Regions from separate parts of the Pseudomonas sp. C11 genome, predicted to be linked through region 1. Evidence: riboswitches for the same ligand, from Rfam matches in the RefSeq annotation. Region 1 holds a riboswitch; each other region holds the start of a gene.

The links. Region 1 has a riboswitch for cobalamin ahead of cobG (precorrin-3B synthase). Riboswitches for the same ligand answer to the same signal wherever they lie in the genome.
Region 2: it holds a riboswitch for cobalamin, as region 1 does, so the genes downstream of both, cobO (cob(I)yrinic acid a,c-diamide adenosyltransferase) here and cobG (precorrin-3B synthase) in region 1, are expected to answer to the same signal.
Region 3: it holds a riboswitch for cobalamin, as region 1 does, so the genes downstream of both, VC352_RS16475 (energy-coupling factor ABC transporter permease) here and cobG (precorrin-3B synthase) in region 1, are expected to answer to the same signal.

The regions. Positions count from the first base shown of each region.
Region 1 is NZ_JAWIIP010000007.1:232,636-239,393, forward strand. Features, by position in the region: gene cobJ (precorrin-3B C(17)-methyltransferase) at 1-1,573, opposite strand, end outside; gene VC352_RS13540 (precorrin-2 C(20)-methyltransferase) at 1,819-2,562, opposite strand; gene VC352_RS13545 (precorrin-8X methylmutase) at 2,559-3,185, opposite strand; gene cobG (precorrin-3B synthase) at 3,178-4,491, opposite strand; cobalamin riboswitch at 4,583-4,778, opposite strand; gene cbiE (precorrin-6y C5,15-methyltransferase (decarboxylating) subunit CbiE) at 4,835-6,037, shown strand; gene VC352_RS13560 (cobalt-precorrin-6A reductase) at 6,034-6,753, shown strand.
Region 2 is NZ_JAWIIP010000004.1:85,092-91,849, forward strand. Features, by position in the region: gene VC352_RS08215 (cobyric acid synthase) at 1-947, opposite strand, end outside; gene cobD (threonine-phosphate decarboxylase CobD) at 947-1,957, opposite strand; gene cbiB (adenosylcobinamide-phosphate synthase CbiB) at 1,950-2,858, opposite strand; gene bluB (5,6-dimethylbenzimidazole synthase) at 2,862-3,515, opposite strand; gene VC352_RS08235 (cobyrinate a,c-diamide synthase) at 3,512-4,804, opposite strand; gene cobO (cob(I)yrinic acid a,c-diamide adenosyltransferase) at 4,804-5,415, opposite strand; cobalamin riboswitch at 5,591-5,801, opposite strand; gene VC352_RS08245 (hypothetical protein) at 6,036-6,230, opposite strand; gene VC352_RS08250 (diguanylate cyclase) at 6,270-6,758, shown strand, end outside.
Region 3 is NZ_JAWIIP010000009.1:274,944-281,701, reverse strand. Features, by position in the region: gene VC352_RS16490 (hybrid sensor histidine kinase/response regulator) at 1-2,223, shown strand, start outside; gene VC352_RS16485 (TetR/AcrR family transcriptional regulator) at 2,343-2,984, shown strand; gene VC352_RS16480 (acyl-CoA dehydrogenase family protein) at 2,981-4,630, shown strand; cobalamin riboswitch at 4,784-4,987, shown strand; gene VC352_RS16475 (energy-coupling factor ABC transporter permease) at 5,026-5,709, shown strand; gene amn (AMP nucleosidase) at 5,807-6,758, shown strand, end outside.

The DNA.
Region 1 (6,758 bases):
AGCCGATGATCACCAGGGTGCGCATATCGACCATCTCCGGCGTCAGCTCGCCGAGGGTCAGGCTGCGCAGGGCTTCGGCGGGGCGGCCGATATCGCGGCCGAGCACCACCAGCGTTTCCGGCGTGCGGTGCTGGCGCAGCAAGTCGAGCGCGCGGCCGAGCTGCCAGGGGCGGGCCTTGGAGATCGGGTTGTAGAAGGCCATGGCCAGGTCGGCCAGGGCGGCGTGCTCTAGGCGTTTCTCGATCACCGCCCAGGGCTTGAGGTTGTCCGATAGCGAGATCAGGCAGAAGTCATGACCCAGCGGCGCGCCGGCCTTGGCGGCAGTGGCCAGGGCAGCGGAAACGCCCGGCAGTACTTCCAGTTCTACGCCTTGCCAGGCCTCGCTTTGCGGGCTTTCCAGCGCTTCCATCACGGCGGCGGCCATGGCGAATACGCCGGGATCGCCGGAGGAGATCATCACCACCCGCCGACCGCTGGCGGCCAGCTCGAAGGCATGGGCGGCGCGTTGCAGCTCCTCGCGGTTATCGCTGGGGTGCAGGCATTGATCGGTGCGCAGCGGGCCAGCCATCTTCACGTAGGTGTCGTAGCCGAGCAGGTCTTCGGCCTCATCAAGGGCACGGCGTACGGCGGGAGTCATGTGCTCGGCCGCGCCAGGGCCGAGACCGACCACGCTGAGGCGGCCACGGCGCTGGCCGAGGCGTTCGATATCCAGCGGCTGTTCACTCAGCAGCAGGCGCAGGCCATCGCCAGCATGGTGTTCGGGCAGCAGTTCGGACGTGCTGTGGATAAAGCGCAGCGGCAGCTTCAACTCGTCTGCGGCGGCGTGTAGCTCGGCATTGGCCATCCAGCGGTTGTCCGCAAGCAGGCAGGCCAGCGCTTGCGGTGCCAGGTTGGCGATGCTCAGTGCCTGTTGCAGCCGTGCCGGCAACTCGGCATCGGGGCGTTCGATCAGTGCGGCGGCGCTGCGCGGGTGGATCAGCAGTTCGTCCGGCTGCGCCGGGCGTGCCTGCGGGGTGATGTGGATGACCCGGTTGGCAGCGTTATCCACAGGCAACTGCGCGGCTTCCAGCCAGGGCGCCTGGCCTTCGATACGCACCGTTTCGCCGCCGAGCAGGTCGCTGACGAAGCGCTTGCCCTGCTGCAGGTCGGCCAGTGCATAGCCGGCCGGCGGCTCCAGCAGGCAGGTGCCGAAGCGCAGCTCACCGCTAGTGGTGATGGCCGGGGTGACGCCCAGGTGCGCGGCGATCTCGCGGGCCAGGCGGTTGACCCCGGCCAGGCCGCCAAGCAACGGCACCACGGCGCTGCCATCCTCGGCCAGGGCCAGCACCGGTGGCTCGGCGCCTTTTTCCGCCAGCAGCGCGGCAAGGCTGCGGATAACGATACCGGCGGCGCACAGCACCACCAGCGGCTGACCGGCGCGGTAGAGGGCGCGCAGGTGCTCGCCGAACTCGTCGTAGTGGCGCTCTGCGCCGTCGGCACGGCCGCGCAGGCCATGGATCACGGCCTGTGGATAAAGCGCCTTGAGGCGTTGTGCAGTGGCCAGCGCGCTGGCGCCGAGGATGACGATGTTCATGCGGTAAATCCTGTAGCCCGGATGCAATCCGGGGAATGGGGCTCCCGGATTTCATCCGGGCTACGGTCTAAGTCCTGTGTGCTGAGGTAAATGAACTGCCTCCCAGTGCACGGACTGCTCCCTCTCCCATTTATGGGAGAGGGTTGGGGAGAGGGTGGCTCAGGCGATGCGGAGTTGCCGGTTAGACCCTCTCCCCCGGCCCCTCTCCCGCAAGCGGGAGAGGGGAGAAAAGCATGTCGGGCGCTTCACCCCCGCCACTTTTGCCCAGGCACCAGAATCATGGAGAAGTACGGCGAATCCATCGGCTCTACTTCATCGAGCGGCACGATCTTCTGGCTGGCCATGGTGGCGCGTTCGACGTAGTGGGCGCGGTCGTCCAGACCGAGCTTGCGCAGCACGCGGCGCACCTTGTCGAAGTTGCGCCCGAGTTTCATCACCACCGCCGCTTCGGCGTCGCGCAGGCGTTGTTCCAGTTCGTCTTCCGGCAGCACGCCGGAGAGCACGCTCAAGCTCTGGTTGCGATACACCAGCGGCGTGCCGAGCACCGAGGCGCAGCCGAGCATCGAGCACACGCCAGGCACCACCTCAACCTCGTAGCGCTCGGCCAGACGGTCGTGCAGGTACATGTAGGAGCCGTAGAAGAACGGGTCGCCTTCGCAGATCACCGCCACGTCCTGGCCATCGTCCAGCAATTGGGCGATCTGCTCGGCACAGGTGTCGTAGAAGTCGGCGATCACATCCTCGTAGGACAGCGGCGGGGCGAGCTTCTCGGTGGTCACCGGGTAGACCAGCGGCAGGCGCTGCTGGGCGGCGTCCAGATGCTGCTCGATGATGCCGAAAGCATTACCGCCATGGCCGGCGTTGTGCTTGGCCTTGGCCACGAAGTAGGCCACCACTGGCGCGCCTTTGAGCAGGCGCAGCGCCTTGAGGGTAAGCAGCTCGGGGTCGCCGGGGCCGACGCCGAGGCCAAGTAGACGGCCAGCCATCATTCCACCTCCGAGGCGAGGGCGTTGACCGCGGCCACCGCCATGGCGCTGCCGCCGCGACGGCCACGGACGATGACGTAGGGCACGCCACGGCTGTCTGCGGCCAGCGCATCTTTCGATTCCGCAGCACCGATAAAGCCCACCGGCATGCCGATGATCAGCGCCGGTTTCGGCGCCCCGGCATCGAGCATTTCCAGCAGGTAGAACAGCGCGGTGGGCGCGTTGCCGATCACCACCACGCTGCCTTCCAGGTGTTCGCGCCAGTGCTCCAGGGCTACCGCCGAGCGGGTGTTGCCGACTTCGCGGGCCAGTTCCGGTACGCCGGCGTCGTGCAGGGTGCAGATCACCTTGTTATTCGCCGGCAGGCGCGGGCGGGTGATGCCCTCGGCGACCATGCGTGCATCGCAGAGGATTGGCGCACCGGCCAGCAGCGCGGCACTTCCCGCTGCACCGGCGCCGGGGGAGAAGCGCAGATCCTCGACCACATCGACCATGCCGCAGGCGTGGATCACCCGTACGGCGAGTTTTTCCAGGTCGGCGGGAATGCCGTCGAGGTTGGCCTCGGCGCGAATGGTGGCGAAGGAGCGGCGGTAGATTTCCTGGCCGTCGCGGATGTAATCAAGCATCGGGTTTTCCTGCGGGGTGTTGGCGGGCGAACCAGGCGCCGGCCTCGTCGATGGTCATGGCCGGCACCAGCAGACGGCCGAAACCGGGCGCCTCGGGCGTGCGTTGATAGAGCTGGTAGTGGTCGGGCGTGCTGGCCAAAAGGGTGTAGGGCTGCACGCGGGCGCTGGCGCAACTGCGTGGGCAGGCGCTTAAGTGCACCTGTGGGCGCGCGCCGTTTGCGCGCAGCAGCTCGGCCAGATGCAGGGCGTGGTGCTTGCTGTCGGCCAGGCCGCGCGCGCACGCCGCCGAGCCGGTACAGGCGACCAGGCCGAGCAGCGGTTCGTCGAGATGGGGCAGAAGGTCCAGTTCGCTCAGTGCGGCCAGTAATTCGTCAGCCCTTTCCTTCGCCACGTTGCCCAGCAGCACGCCCTGCCAGGGTGTCAGGTGCAGCTCGCTGTCGCCCAATCGCTCGCTGAGCTCTGCGAGCGTCAGCAACTGTTCGGCGTGCAACCGGCCCAACTGCGCACCTGCTACCACCATGCACAGGCCGGTCTGCGCCTGTGGATAAATCCCTGCCGGCGCACTCTGGTGAACAACGGCGGGCTGCCGAGGGTTAGCAGCAGGCTGCAGGGGAAAGGCCAGCCGGGCCTGCAATTGCTGCAGCAGCTCGCTGGGTGTGATCTGCGCCAGCAAATGGCGCATGCGGGATTGTTCTGGCGTGGCGCGTTCGAGGAACAGCAGCAGGAGTTCGCGTACCACTTCGAGCGCTTGTGACGCTTCGATGCGTACCAGCGGCGTGTCGCCGGGGCAGCCAGCCAGGCCCAGCAGCAAGTGCTGCTCGTTCTCAGCGGCCAGCCACAGGTCGTGCGGGTGTTCGCGCATGGCCAGGGCTTCGCCGCCGTCCAGTTGCAGGGCGAACTTGGGCGAAAGGGCATGTAGCGCCGGGGTGTCCTGCAACAGGTCGAGCAACTGGCTGGCCAGTGGCCGCACATCCATCCGCGCCTGCGGGTCGAGGCCGGCGGCGGGGCTGAGCATCAGGTTGCGCACGTCATCGGCGGCGGCCACGCGCGGGCCGAGCCCGGCAGCGAGCAGGGCATCGATCAGCGGTGCTTCCTGGCCGGGTAGCACGCCACGAATCTGCAGGTTGCTGCGGTTGGTCAGCTCCAGTACGCCGCTGGCCTTGTGCAGCGCGGCCTCGGCAATCGCCCGCGCCTGGGTGCTGCGCAGCACGCCGCCGGGCAGTTTGACCCGGCAGATGCCGCCGTCCAGCGCAGGCACGATGCGCAGCAGGCCGGGGCAGGCGGAAGGGCGGACGGATGCGGGCAAAGGATCACCTGTGGATAACGACGCGGCGACCAAACCAGCGAAATCCACAGGGGATTCCATGGCATCGGTACACCCCGCCCGATGTTGGCACTCGCGACCAGCGTTCGTCGGCAGGTCTCCTGGCTGACAGGTCTTGGTCTGTTGCGGCCTTCCCGGACATCCAGTGGCGTGGGTGCAGCAGACTCGCTGTTTACAGTTGCGGGGGCAGCCACGGTTTAGCCGTGTTCCCTCTTAGGCCCGTTGCGGAGTCGTATCGACTCAAGGGCACCGACGAAGCCTGTATTATGCCCGCTTTGCCCGGAGCGCGGACAGGCGCTCCGTCGGGCCCGTGCGAGGACATTGGATGAAACCCTGGTTGACCCTGGTCGGCATCGGCGAAGACGGCTACTCCGGCCTCGGCAAGGCCGCGCGCCGCGCCCTGCTGGCGGCCACGCGCATCGTTGGCGCGCCACGGCAACTGGCGCTGCTGCCGCCGTGCATCAGTGGCGAGCGGGAAACCTGGCCGAGCCCCTTCGACCTTGGGCCGCTGCTGGCGCGGCGCGGCGAGGCGGTGTGCGTGCTGGCCAGTGGTGATCCGATGTTCTATGGCGTCGGTGCCAGTCTGGCGCGCCAGGTTGCCGCCGACGAGCTGCTGGTATTACCCGCGCCGTCCTCGGTGTCCCTGGCGGCCGCGCGTCTGGGCTGGCCGTTGCAGGAAGTGGAGGTGGTTTCGCTGGTCGGGCGGCCCCTGGCCACGCTCAAAGGCAAACTGTTTCCCGGCATGCGCCTGCTGGTATTGAGCGCCGATGGTGACACCCCCGCGCAGGTCGCCGAAGCCCTGTGCGCCCGCGGTTTCGGTGCCAGTCGTCTGACTTTGCTGGAGCACCTTGGCGGCCCCGAGGAGCGCCGTGTTGATAGTCTGGCCGCGAGCTGGAACCTGCCACGGGGCGCCGACCTCAACCTGCTGGCGGTGGAATGTCTGGCCGATGCCGGGGCACAACTGCTGCCGCCGACCTGCGGCCTGCCGGACGACGCCTATCGCCACGACGGGCAACTGACCAAGCGCGACGTACGCGCGGTCACCCTGGCACGCCTGGCGCCGCTGCCTGGTGAGCTGCTGTGGGACGTTGGCGCCGGCTGCGGCTCCATCGGCATCGAGTGGATGCGTGCGCACCCGGCTTGCCGCGCTATCGCCATCGAGGCCAACGAGGGGCGCCAGGAACACATTCGCCACAATCGCGACACGCTCGGTGTACCCGGTCTGCAACTGGTCGCCGGGCATGCGCCCGAGGCGCTGGCTGGGCTGCCTGCACCGGATGCGATCTTTATCGGCGGCGGCGTCACCGTGCCCGGTGTGCTGGAGGATTGCTGGGCTGCGCTCAAGCCGGGCGGGCGTCTGCTGGCCAATGCCGTGACCATCCAGAGCGAGGCGGCGCTGGTAAGTTTTCGCGAGCAGCACGGCGGCGAGATGCTGCGTCTGACCGTGGCCCAGGCGCAGCCGCTGGGTGGTTTCGACACCTGGCGCGCGGCGCTGCCGATCACCCTGCTGACGGTGCGCAAGCCGTGAGTGCGCGGATCCTGCTGCTCGGCGGCACCACCGAGGCGCTGCGCCTGGCGCGTCGGCTGGGGCCGGAGACGGTCTACAGCCTGGCTGGGCTGGGCCGCGTGCCGGACGACCTCGCCTGCCGTGTGCGCGTCGGCGGTTTTGGCGGCGCCGAAGGACTGGCCGCCTTTATCGCCGACGAAGGCATCGAACTGCTGCTGGATCTGACCCACCCCTACGCCGCGCAGATCAGCCATAACGCCGCCCGCGCCGCCGAAATCGTCGGCGTGCCCTGCTGGGCGCTGCGTCGCCCTGGCTGGCAGCCAGGCGGGGAGGATGACTGGCGCGAGGTGGACGGCTGGGATGAACTGACCCGCGCACTGGCACTATTCGAACGGCCCTTCTTCACCTCCGGACGCGAGCCGCTGGCGCATCTGCATGAGATTCCTGAGCACCAGCACTGGACGGTACGTTGCCTGCAGGCCGAACCGGCGCCGCCGCGTGCTGAGATCATCGGCGCGCGTGGGCCGTTCTCCCTGGACGAGGAGCGTGCACTGTTCGCCCGCATCCGCTGCGACGTGCTGATCAGCAAGAACAGCGGCAGCGCGTCCACCGAGCCGAAGCTGCAGGTGGCGCGAGAGTTGGGCCTGCCGGTGCTGCTGTTGCGTCGTCCCGAATTGCCGGTGGTGACGCGTGAGTTTGCGGAGTTGGACGCCCTCTGCGAAGCGCTGCCCCTGTAGGGCGG
Region 2 (6,758 bases), on a different contig from region 1:
CTGATGGCCGTATCCCAGCCCTGCTCGCGCAAGCGCGCCAGGTCAGCGCGCACGCTCTTGGAACCGGGCAGGATGATCAAATCGGCCGGTGGAATCGCATCACCAGCCTTGACGAAGGTTAGCTGTACCTGCGGATGCAGACGCAACGGGTCGAAATCGGTGTGGTTGCTGATACGCGGCAGCACCGGCACCACGACGCGCAACGCCTGCTCGGCCTTGGTCTGCTGGCGGGTGTCGACGGCGTCTTCGGCTTCCAGGTGAAAGTCCATCAGATAGGGCAAGACGCCGAGCACCGGTTTACCGGTGCGCTGCTCAAGCCAGTCGAGCCCCGGCTTGAGCAAGCCGATATCGCCACGGAAACGGTTGATCACGAAGCCTCGGATGCGCGCCTGCTCGCTTGGGCTGAGCAACTCAAGCGTGCCGACCAGATGGGCGAATACACCGCCCTTGTCGATATCGGCGATCAGAATTACCGGGCAGTCCACCGCCTCGGCGAAGCCCATGTTGGCGATATCACCGGCACGCAGGTTGATCTCGGCCGGCGACCCGGCGCCTTCGACCAGCACCAGCTCGTACTCTTCGACCAGCCGTGCGTGAGACTCCAGCACCGCCGCCATGACCACCGGCTTGTAGCCGTGATAGGTCAGCGCCTGCATGTTGCCGATGGCGCGGCCGTGAATGATGACCTGGGCGCCCATGTCACTGTTGGGCTTGAGCAGTACCGGGTTCATGTCGGTATGCGGCTCGAGGCCGGCGGCCTGCGCCTGCACGGCCTGCGCCCGGCCAATCTCTCCACCGTCTACGGTCACCGCCGAGTTGAGCGCCATGTTCTGCGGCTTGAACGGAGCCACGCGCACGCCCTGGCGTCGCGCCCAGCGGCACAGCGCGGTGACCAGCGTGCTCTTGCCGGCATCGGAGGTGGTGCCCTGCACCATAAGGGTGGGCATCAGTTCGATTCCTCGAGGCTGCTGAGGATCGGCGCACAGTCCAGCAGGCCCTGCTCCAGACGATGCCAGCCCACCTCATCGGCCGGCAGGCCGAAGCGCAGGCTGTCCAGTTCGGCGAACAGCCTTACCAGGATGCCGCGCCGCGCCAGCAACTCCATGCAGGGCACCGCGCGCCGCGTGCAGCAGAACTGGAACAGCGCCGAGCCGCCCGTCGGCGGTAAGCCGCAATCGCGCAATAGCGCCGCCAACCGCGCACCGTCGGCCAGCAGGCGCTCGCGCTGCAGGCACTGACCAGCCTCATCACGCAGCAGGCTGAGCGCCACGCTGCGCGCCGGACCGCTGACCGCCCAGGGGCCAAGCCAGTCATCCAGCTCATCGAGCAAAGCCTGCGCTGCGAGAACGAAGCCCAGACGCATGCCGGCCAGGCCGAAGAACTTGCCGAACGAACGCAGCACGATCAGGCCAGGCAGGTCGCTGAATGGCGCCAGGCTGTGCTGCGGCGTGCAATCCATGAAGGCTTCGTCGACCACCAGCCAGCCGCCACGTTCGGCCAACTCATGGTGCCAGTCGAGCAAGCGTATCGGCTCGATCAGGCGCCCGGTGGGGTTGTTCGGGTTGACCACCACCAGCACGTCGAGCTGCGGCAAGGCGCGATGCGTAGAGCCTTCGCTGAGCTTGGTGACCCGATGCCCTTCACGGCGCCAGGCCGCACCATGCTCGGCATAAGTAGGGGCGAGAATGCCAACGTTGCAGGGTTTGCGCAGGCGCGGCAGCATCTGGATGGCGGCCTGCGAGCCCGCCACGGGTAGCAAACCGGGGGCGCCATAGTAATCACGGGCTGCAGCTTCCAGGCCGTCATTCACTTCGGGCAGACGCATCCAGGCTTCGGCCGGCACCGAGGGTAGCGTCCAGCCATAGGGAGCGACGCCCGTGGACAGATCCAGCCAGTCCTCCAGCGCGATGCCATAGCGCTGCGCGGCTGCGCGCAGACGACCGCCATGTTCAAGCACCCAACACCTCCCAAGCCAGCAGGCATACCAGCCATATCGCCACGCCGCCGATCACCCGGTTCATGGCGCGCTCGATATCACGCGCATGCGGCGCCGGGCCTTCGCCCAGTTGCGGGCGTTCATGGCGCTCACCATGGTACTCCGCCGCCCCGCCCAGGCTCACGCCCAGGCTGCCCGCTCCCGCAGCCATCACCGGGCCAGCATTGGGACTGTCCCACAGCGGCGCCTGCCTGCGCCAGCACTTGAGCGCCAGGGCGGTGCGCCCCAGCAATGCGTAGGTCAACGCCACCAGGCGCGCCGGAATGTAGTTGAGCACATCATCGATCTTCGCCGCCGCCCAGCCGAAGCGCTCGAAACGTTCGTTGCGGTAGCCCCACATGGCATCGAGGGTGTTGCTCAGGCGATAGAGCACGACGCCGGGCGCACCGGCGACGATGAACCAGAACAAGGCGGCGAAGACGGCATCGGAGCCATTCTCCAGCACCGACTCGGTACCGGCGCGGGCCACCCCGGAGACGTCCAACGCTGTCGTATTGCGGCTGACCATCCAGCCGACGCGCTCACGCGCCAGTTGCAGATCGCCCAGGCGCAACGCCTGCGCCACCGGTTGCGCGTGCTCGTAGAGGCTGCGCAGGCCAAGGGCGAAGTACAGGGCAAAGATTTCCACCGCCCAGCTCAGCCCGCTGATATGCGCCAGCAGCCAGGTCAGCAGGGTCAGCGGCAACACCGCCAGGCACCAGGCAGTCACGCCATGGCTGCGCCAGCCGCCACCGGACGGGTTGAAACGTTGCTCCAGACGCTCGGCCAGACGCCCGAAGGCCACTAGCGGATGCGCACGGCGCGGTTCGCCCAACACGGCATCCAGTGCCACGCCGGCACAGGTGATCAGCGCCAGGCTCATCGTTCAGTCACCCTGCTCTCCCCATCGATTCTCGAACAGCAACTCGCTCAGTGGGCGCGGCGTGGCCCAGCCCTCTTCCACCAGCATGGGCTTCTCATAGAAGGCCTGCACCGGCCCCAGGCACAGCAGCGCCACCGGTTTGCTGCCTGCCGGCATGCCCAGCAACTCGGCCAGCGCCTCTGGGTCGAACAACGACACCCAGCCCAGCCCCAGCCCTTCGGCCCGCGCGGCCAGCCACAGATTCTGAATGGCGCAGGCGACCGAGGCCATATCCATTTCCGGCAGCGTTCGTCGGCCGAAGATATGCGCTTCGCGCCCGTCCATCAGCGCCACGGCCAGCAGCTCGGCGCAATCACGAATGCCCTCGACCTTCAGGCGCATGAACGCGTCGCTGCGCTCGCCCAAGGCTTCGGCGGTACGCACCCGCTCGGCCTCCACCAACGCATGAGCCGCCTCACGCAGTTGCGGATCGCTGATACGCAAAAAGCGCCAGGGCTGCATCAACCCAACGCTGGGCGCGTGGTGCGCCGCTTCGAGCAGGCGCGCCAGAACCTCGGGCGGCACCTCGCCACCGGCGAAATGACGCATGTCGCGACGCTCGGCGATGGCGCGGTACACCGCCGCGCGCTCCTCGGGGCTGAACGCGTGCTCGCTCATGGGCGCAGCAGCGCGGCGGCCGCCTCCGGGTTGGACGGCAAATAGAAGTGGATGTAGCTGGCGGTCAGCCGGCCGAGACGATAGACCGCTTCGGCCACTGGCTTGCCATTCGGGCAGCGACCGAGCGCCAGCGGCTCTAGCGGGCTGTCCAGGCGCGAATGATGGTAGCTATGCCCACGCAGCTCGCCTTCCGGTAGCGTCACTGCCTGCAAGGCCAGCGCAGTCAGGCGCGGTTGCAACGCGGCGCTGCCGGCCAGCAGACCGAGCATGCGCCCGCTGGCTCCTTGTTTGTCCCGTAACTCGTCGAGCAGATAGAGCATGCCGCCACATTCGGCGAGCAACGGTTTGCCGGCCTGATGATGGGCATGGATCGCCGCCGCCATGGCCTGATTGGCTTCCAGCTCGGCCAGGTACAGCTCGGGATAGCCGCCGGGCAGGTAAAGGCTGTCCACCTCGGGCAGCTCGCTATCGGCCAGCGGCGAGAAGTAGCACAGCTCGGCGCCGAGCACCTGCAGCAGGTCGAGGTTGGCCTGATACAGGAAGGCGAACGCGGCATCGTGCGCCACGCCGATGCGCACACCGTTCAACAGGGGCGCAGGCTCGTCGATCTGCGGCGCAGCAAAGCTCACCGCTGGCGGCAGATCGACATCGGCACTGGCCGCCAACGCATCGGCGGCGGCGTCCAGGCGCGCATCCAGATCCGCCAACTCGCCCGCCTGCACCAGGCCCAGATGGCGGCTGGGTAACTCCACCGCGGCGCTGCGCGGCAAGGCGCCGAACCAGCGAATGCTCGACGGCAGGGCATCACGCAGGATATCGCCATGACGGCTACTGGCAACGCGGTTGCCCAGCACACCGGCAAAGGGCAGATCCGGCTGAAAGGTGGCCAGGCCATGGGCCAGCGCGCCGAAGGTCTGCGCCATCGCCGCACCATCGATCACCCCCAGCACCGGCACACCGAAGTGGCGCGCCAAGTCGGCGGCCGAGGGTTTGCCGTCGAACAGGCCCATCACCCCTTCGATCAGAATCAGATCGGCCTCGCCAGCGGCCTGCCACAGCAGACGACGGCTCTCCGCCTCGCCGACCATGGCCAGATCGAGCTGATACACCGGCGCGCCGCTGGCACGGGCGTGGATCATCGGGTCGAGAAAGTCCGGGCCGCATTTGAACACCCGCACCTTGCGCCCCTGCCGGGTGTGCAGGCGCGCCAGCGCTGCGGTAACGGTGGTCTTGCCCTGGCCGGACGCCGGCGCGGCGATCAGCAGCGCCGGGCAGTGACGTGTCGTCATCAGAATTCGATGCCTTTTTGCGCCTTCACCCCGGATTTGAAGGCATGCTTGACCAGGCTCATCTCGGTGACCGTATCGGCCGCCTCGATCATCCCCGGCAAGGCGCCCCGGCCGGTCACCACCACGTGCTGCAGCAGTGGCCGGGCCTCGATATCGGCCAGCACCGCGTCCAGTTCGAGATAGCCGTGCTTGAGGGCGATGTTCAGCTCATCCAGCACCACCAGGCCAACGGATTCATCGCTGAGCAGGCGCCGGGCCACGGCCCATGCCTCCTGCGCCTTGGCGATGTCGCGCTGGCGATCCTGGGTTTCCCAGGTGAAGCCCTCGCCCATCACGTGATAGCTGACTTCCTCGGGGAAGCGGCGAAAGAAGGTTTCTTCGCCGGTGCTGGCCGCGCCCTTGATGAACTGCACCACACCAACCTTGATGCCGTGACCGAGGGCACGCGCGACCATACCGAAGGCACTGCTGCTCTTGCCCTTGCCATTGCCGCTATGCACCAGCAACAGGCCATATTCATCCTGGGCCTGGGCAATCTTCTCGTCGATCAGGGCTTTCTTGCGCTGCATGCGCGCCTTGTGGCGGGCATCGCGTTCGGCGGATTCGCTCATGCTGTGTTCCCGTACATCAGGCGCCGGCACCGTCATTCGAAGGTGCGACGATGGTGAGGAAGCATGCGAGTGCACGCGACGTCTCCAGGCGCTGGTGGCTGGTCAGGCAGGCGGAAGACGCAAACACGAACGCCCCGGTTGAACCGGGGCGTAAGCCGGACAGCGCCCTCCGCGATGCCGTGAAACTGCGACAGGCCGGTCTCCGGGCTCGTGAGCGACGCCAATGGCACCCCGCCGCGCCTTCCCGTGCCTTGCACAGTGGCCTGAAGCGGCGTTTGACTCACCTACCGTTGCGGGGGCAGCGCCGGCATGCGCACCGGCTTCCCTGTTTCCCCCCTCGGTCGCCGGTTACAGCGACGCGGGGCACCTGAAGCAAGGCGCGCAGGGTAGAGGCTGGCAGGGCTGCGCGTCAATCTTCGGCGCTGCGCCGTCTCCGCCCATGCACCCGGATTAATGGCACAATGCGCCCTCGCGCCTAAACTAATGCCCATAACCGAACTCAAAGCCTGCGCGCGACGGCAGATTCCGCTCGCACCAAATCCTGAACCCCTATTCGCGCCACCCATTTTCACGAACGTGGAGTCCCAATGCTGTTCACGTTTGCCTTCAACGGGTCGCATTCACCTCTTGCGCAAGCCTGCTTGCCACTGCTGCGGCTCGCCTGCACGCACACGCATGCCTCCACGGCGCTCGTGCTGGAGAAAGCGCCGCATCAGGCTCACGTCGTCGCGTTCAGCGGACAGCCACTTGCCGATACGCCCGCCCAGCACCCAGGGCAGTGGCCCGAAACCGCACGACATCTCGTAGATCGGCAAGCGATCGCCCGTCAGCTCGGGATGGATCCGCCGGATTCCGTGCAGGCCCTGAGCCTGCTCCCGCTGGCGGCCGGCAAGGCTTTGCTGTGCCTTTTCCACGAGCGCGCGCAAACGCCCGATGACAGCGATCAGACGGCACTGAGCGATATCGTCAGCAGCCTCGACACGCTGCTGACAATCACCTGGGAACAGCAAGCCCTGATGCGCCGGGAACAACGCATGGCGCTCGCCATCGACGGCAGTAACACCGGCATCTGGGATCGCGACCTGAACAAGGATCGCATTCACTACTCGCCACGCTGGAAGGCGTTGATCGGCTATGCCGAGCATGAAATCGGCGACGACATTCACGACAGCTACAAACGCATCCATCCGGACGATCTCGCCCGCGTTCAGGCCACCATAATCGACCACCTGGAACAACGCACCGAAGCCTACGAGGTCGAGCACCGCATCCGTCACCGCGACGGTCATTACCTCTGGGTGCGCAGCCGTGGCAAGGTGGTGGAACGCGACCGCAGCGGCAAG
Region 3 (6,758 bases), on a different contig from region 1:
CGGCCGGTGCTCAATGCCGGCTATTCGCGCTCGGTGTTCTGGTTGCGCCTGGATTTGCAATACCAGCCGCAGAGCCTGAAAGGGCCGCGCCACTGGTTGCTGGAACTGGCCTACCCGCCGCTCGATCATCTGGAACTCTACAGTCGTGGTGCCGACGGCCGCTTCAGCCTGGCGCAGCGCACCGGCGACGCGCTGCCCTTCGACAGTCGGCAGATCAAGCAGAACAATTACCTGTTCGAACTCGAACTGTCGCCCGGTGAGTCGCAGCGCTTCTACTTGCGCCTGGAAAGCCAGGGCTCGATCCAGGCACCGTTGACGCTGTGGGCGCCCAACGCCTATCTGGAGCAGCAGCCCGAGCGCATCTACGTGCTTGGGATCATCTACGGCGTGCTGCTGGTGATGCTGGTGTACAACCTGTTCATCTTCCTCAGCGTACGCGACACCAGCTACCTCTATTACATCCTGTATATCGCCTCGTTCGGTCTATATCAGGTATCGGTCAACGGCGCCGGCATCGAGTATTTCTGGCCCAACAGCCCCTGGTGGGCCAATGCCGCCACGCCATTTCTGATCGGTTCAGCCGCACTGTTCGGCTGCCAGTTCGCGCGCAGCTTCCTGCATACCTCGGAGCACAGCCCGTGGGTCGACCGCAGCCTGATGTTGCTGATGCTGTGTGGCGCCGTGGTGATGATCCTGGCACTGACCATCAGCTATGCCACCGCATTGCGCCTGGCCACCTACCTGGCGCTGGGCTTCACCGTGGTGATCTTCGCCGCCGGCATTCTGGCCTGGCTGCGCGGCATGCGCGTGGCACGCTATTTCATCTTCGCCTGGACGGCCTTCCTCGTCGGTGGGGCGATCAACACGCTGATGGTGTTGGGTTATCTGCCCAACGTCTTCCTCACCATGTATGCCAGCCAAATCGGTTCCGCCATCGAGGTCGGCCTGTTGTCGCTGGCGCTGGCCGACCGCATCAACGCCATGAAGGAGGAGCGCGCGCGCATCCTGCAGGATGCCGGGCACAAGCTGGAGGCGCTCAACCAGGAACTGGCCGACAGCAACCGCTTCAAAGATGAATTCCTTGCCACCGTCACCCACGAGTTGCGCACGCCGATGAATGGCGTGATCGGCTCGCTGGAACTGATGCAGACGGTGAAGATGGACGTGGAACTGGAGCAGTACCAGAAAACCGCCGCGGCCTCGGCCCGTGACATGATGCGCATGGTCAACGACATCCTCGCCCTCACCGAACTGCAGGCCGGCAAGCTCTACCCGCGCCGCGAAGCATTCAGCCTGCGCGGCCTGTTCGATGGGCTGCGCGCCCAGTATGCGCCGCGTGCCGAAGAGAAAGGTCTGCGTTTCGAGTTGAACCTCGATGACAGCCTGCCGGACATTCTCGAAGGCGATGCCGGCAAGCTGGCGCAGGCGCTTGGCTACCTGCTGGACAACGCCATCAAGTTCACCAATGAAGGCCAGGTCAGCTTGGAGATCGGTCGGGCCAGTCGGGCAGGAGAAGGCTTGCCCCTGACCGTGGTGGTGAGCGACAGCGGCATCGGCTTCGACCCGGTGGAGAACCTCCTGTACCAACGTTTCCGTCAGCTCGATGGCTCGATGACGCGCCAATATGGTGGTCTTGGCATCGGCCTGGCGCTGTGCCGGCAACTGGTCGACCTGCTCGGCGGCAGCCTGACGCACGACTCCACGCCGGGCCAGGGTAGCCGCTTCCGTCTCGATGTACCGCTGACCTTGCCTCAGCAACCTGCCAGCGCGGGCGTGCGGCCTGTCCGACGTAGCGGCGGGATCGCGCAACGCACACCGCAGCAGTGCACGGTGCTGGTGGTTGAGGACAACGCTATCAACCAACTGGTGACACGCGGCATGCTGCTCAAGCTCGGCTACCGCGTGCGCACGGCCGACAACGGCGCCGAAGCGCTCGAGCTGCTGCGTCACGAGCCGGTGGATGCGGTGCTGCTGGACTGCCAGATGCCGGTGATGGACGGCTTTGCCACCTGCCGCGCGCTACGTGGCCTGCCGGGCTGCGCCGAATTGCCGGTGCTGGCGATCACCGCCCACAGCCACAGCGGGGACCGCGAGCGCTGCCTGGCTGCCGGCATGAGCGACTACTTGGCCAAGCCGGTGAAGTTCGACGAGCTGCGCATCCTGCTGCATGACTGGGTGCTCTGCCGCCCAGTAAGCGCTACCAGCGGCACTGCGGCGGTTTGAGCGCCACGCGGTTTACCGTTCATCCCATTCCCGATTCGGCGGCAGGTTTGGCTGGATCGTCGCTTTAGCCATGGTCTGAATCCTGATTCACTGGGTGCGAATGAATCAGGATTCAGACCATGGCCTATCACACCAGTGAAGCGCGCATCGACCGCGATCAGGCGCTGCGCCAGCGCATCCTCGATTGCGCCCTTAAGCGCGTGGTCGAGGGCGGCTTCGCCTCCCTCACCATGCAGGCGCTGGCCGGCGATGTCGGCATCGCCACCGGCAGTCTGTACCGCCACTTTCGCAGCAAGGGCGAACTGGCGGCAGAAGTGTTCGCCACGGCCAGCCAGCGAGAGGTCGATGCCCTGGCCGCTGCGCTGCGTGGTTCCGGCAGCGCGGCCGAGCGCTTGCGCCTGGGGCTCGAGCAGTTCGCGGCGAGGGCCTGGCAAAGCCGCCGCCTGGGTTTTGCCCTGATTGCCGAACCGGTCGACCCGGAAGTCGACGAGCAGCGCCTGCTCTATCGCGAAGCCTATGCCGAACTGTTCGTCGATCTGCTCGGCGAGGGCGTTCGTGCTGGCGAGTTTCGCATCGAGCAACTCGGCCTCACCGCCGCCTGCCTGGTCGGCGCCATCGCCGAAGCCTTGATCGGGCCGCTGTCGCCACCCGCCCGGGCGGCGCGCGAAGCCGGACATGTCGGCCTCACTCTGGATCAGGTCAGTGCCAGCCTAGCCACCTTCTGCCTGCGCGCCGTCGGCGCCGAGGACTCCACGCGATGAAACCCAGCCTGCACGCCGAAACTCATGAGGTGTTCAACCAGGTGCCGAGCCTGGACGGCGCCAATCTCTATCGCCTCGACCTGCCATTGCAGGAGTGGACTCGTCGTTATGACGGGGCCTGGGCCTACGAACGCCTGAGTGCCTACGGCGCATTGGCCGGCGGCACGCTGATGCAGGCCGGCTTTCTCGCCAACGAGAACAAACCGGTGTTCAAGAGTCATGATCGCTACGGCAACCGCATCGACCTGGTGGAGTTCCATCCGGCCTATCACGAACTGATGCGCACGGCGGTCGAGCATGGTCTGCCTTCGTTGCCCTGGGCCGATCCGCGTGCCGGCGCGCATGTCGCCCGTGCCGGCCTGACCTACCTGCACAGCCAGGCCGAGGCCGCCAGTGGCTGCCCGCTGACCATGACCTTTGCCGCCGTGCCGGCCATTCGCCTGCAGCCCAACGTGGCCGAGCAGTGGCTGCCGAAGATCCTCTCCAGCCAGTACGACCCGCGCAACCTGCCGATGGAGCAGAAAACCGGCGTCACCATCGGCATGGCCATGACCGAGAAACAGGGCGGCACCGACGTGCGTGCCAACACCACCCGCGCCTACGCCATCGGTCTTGGCGGGCCGGGGCAGGGCTACGAGCTGGTCGGCCACAAATGGTTCTGCTCGGCGCCGATGTGCGACGCCTTCCTCACCCTGGCCTACACCGACAAGGGCCTGTCGTGCTTTCTGCTGCCGCGTCATCGCCCGGACGGCACGCGCAACCAGTTCTACATCCAGCGCCTGAAGAACAAGCTGGGCAACTGGGCCAACGCCTCCAGCGAGGTGGAATACCGTGGCGCCTTCGCCTGGATGCTCGGCGAGGAAGGACGCGGCGTGCCGACCATCATCGAGATGGTGGCCATGACCCGCTTCGACTGCATGGTCGGCTCCAGTAGCCTGATGCGCCAGGCCCTGACCCAGGCCGCGCACCACTGCGCGCACCGTCAGGTGGGCGGCAAGCGGCTCGCCGACCAGCCACTGATGCAGAACGTGCTCGCCGACCTGGCGCTGGAGAGCGAAGCCGCGCTGGCGCTGTGCATGCGCATGGGCCGCGCGCTCGACCACTCGCATGATGCGCAGGAAGACAAGTTCGCCCGCCTGGTCACCGCCGTGGGCAAATACTGGATCTGCAAGCGCGCCCCGGAAATGATCTACGAGGCCAGCGAGTGCATGGGCGGTGCCGGTTACGTCGAGGACACCATCATGCCGCGCCTTTACCGCGAGGCGCCGGTCAACTCTATCTGGGAGGGCTCCGGCAACGTGCAATGCCTGGACGTGCTGCGCGCTCTGTCCAAGGAGCCGGGCGTTCTCGATGCGCTGTTCAATGAGCTGGGCGACGGCCACGGAGATGCCCGCCTCAGGGCGCATATTCAGCGCCTTAAAGCCGATTTTGCCGATACCGCCGATATCCAGTATCGCGCCCGCCAACTCACCGAGGATATGGCCGTGGCACTGCAGGCCAAGCTGCTGCTGGAGGCCGGCAACGCCACCGTCTCAGATGCCTTTATCGCCAGCCGCCTGGAAGGCCGTGGACGGGTCTACGGCACTCTGCCGCGAGGTGTCGACGTCGAGGCGTTGCTGGCGCGTAGCACGCCGAATCTGCTTTGATTCTTGAGCGATCTTTAACAAGGAAAAGTTGGTGGATTTTTAGCGGCTGATTTTTCCCTTTGGGATAGTTGGTCGTACTAAACGTGTTCCCCGCGCCAACAGGGATGAGCCAACCGCGCCAGCCCGGCGCGCTGTTTTTTAGCCCAGCAGGCGAGTAATCTGACGGCCGATGGTTCTGCGTGCACCTACGTGACGCGGATGAAAAGGGAACAGGGTGCGGCGAGTCTCGCCAATGCCCTGGCTGCCCCCGCAACTGTAAGCGGCGAACGATGCCCTCATGCCACTGACTCCGGTCGGGAAGGCGGGCGAAGTGCCAAGCCGTGAGCCAGGAGACCTGCCATCGAATCCATCGATCCTCCAACTCGTCGCGCGGTGGGCGCGGCCAAGGAACTTGCATGCATATCGAACCCGGTGTCGTCGAAGGCGCCAAGATTTTCCTCAGCTACGCAACCGCAGTCGGTGCCTTTGGCCTGACCGCCAAACTGGCGCGCGATGCCATTCGCGACAACGGCGGGGCGACCGCCCTGGCGCTGCGCAGCCTGCTGACCACCGCGCTGGTGTTCTGCTTCTTCGAGGTATTCCCGCACCATGCGGTTGGCGTTTCCGAGGTGCACCTGATCCTCGGCTCCACCTTGCTCCTGCTGTTCGGCGCCGGTGCCACGGCCGTCGGTCTGGCCGCTGGCCTGCTGCTGCAAGGGCTGTTGTTCGCCCCATTCGACCTGCCGCAGTACGGCATGAACGTCACCACGTTGCTGGTGCCGCTGTGGGCCATCAGTGTGCTGGCCAAACGGATCGTCGCGCCCGGTACCGCCTATGTCGACCTGTCCTACAAGCAGGCGCTGGCGCTGTCGACCGCCTATCAGGGCGGTATCGTCGCCTGGGTCGGCTTCTGGGCCTTCTACGGCCATGGCTTTACCAGTGATAACCTGGCCGCCGTGGGCAGCTTCGGCCTGGCCTACATGAGCGTGATTCTGGTCGAGCCGCTGATCGACCTGGGCGTGCTGGCTGGTGCCAAGGCGCTGGCGCGTTTCAGCCGAGGCCCGCTGTTCAACGTGCGTTTGCACCAGGCGGCAGCCTGATCCAGAGCGCGGTGACCGATGCGCTCGGTCGCCGCGCTATGTTTTGCCATGAGGTTGCAGGCAAGATAGGGGCGTTCGTTCTGCCAGGAAGATGCCTGTGAAAGCCTGTTCCGATGATTTTATCGTTGCCCATACCCCCGAAGAGGCGGTTGATCGCCTTGCCGCGTTGCACCAGGAAGCCACCGGTGCCCTGAGCCACGCGCTCAAGCGCTACCTCAAGGAGCGCATCCGTCCGGATGCCAGCGAGCACTGCCTGTTCCGCTACCCCGAACTGCGCCTGACCTACCTGTGCCAGGGCGAAGTGCCGACCACCGTGCGCGCCTACGCCAAGGTGCAGATCCCAGGTACCTACGCGATCACCGTGACCCAGCCGGCTGCCTTCCGCAAATACCTGCTGGAGCAGCTGCGCCCATTGATGAACGACTTCACCGTGCGGGTGGAGGTCGGTCGCAGTCAGCAGAACATTCCTTACCCGTACGTGGTCGAGGGCGGCGATGAGCTGGCCGGCAGTGGCGTGACCGCCGCTGAGCTGGCGCGGGTATTCCCCAGTACCGACCTGTCCGCCGCCACCGACGGCACCGCCGACGGTCTGTACGACTGGGAGAACATCGACCCGCTGCCGCTGGCGCTGTTCGACGCGGCGCGTACCGACTTCTCGCTCAAGCGCATCCAGCACTACACCGGCAGCGACTGGCGCCATGTGCAGCCCTGGATTCTGCTGACCAACTATCACCGTTACGTCGACCAGTTCATCCGCCATGGCCTTGATATGCTGGTGGGCGCCTCGCGCTTCACCCGCATGGTGCTGCCCGGCAACGTGGTGATCGAGCGCGGCATGAACGAAGGCGAGATGCAGGCGATCATCGAGAACGTGGTCTGGCACCGCTACCAGATGCCGGCCTACCACCTGCAGGCCGAAGATGGTCATGGCGTGACCCTGGTCAACATCGGCGTCGGCCCGTCCAACGCCAAGAACATCACCGACCACCTGGCCGTGCTGCGCCCGCACTGCTGGCTGATGATCGGCCACTGTGGCGGCCTGCGTCAGT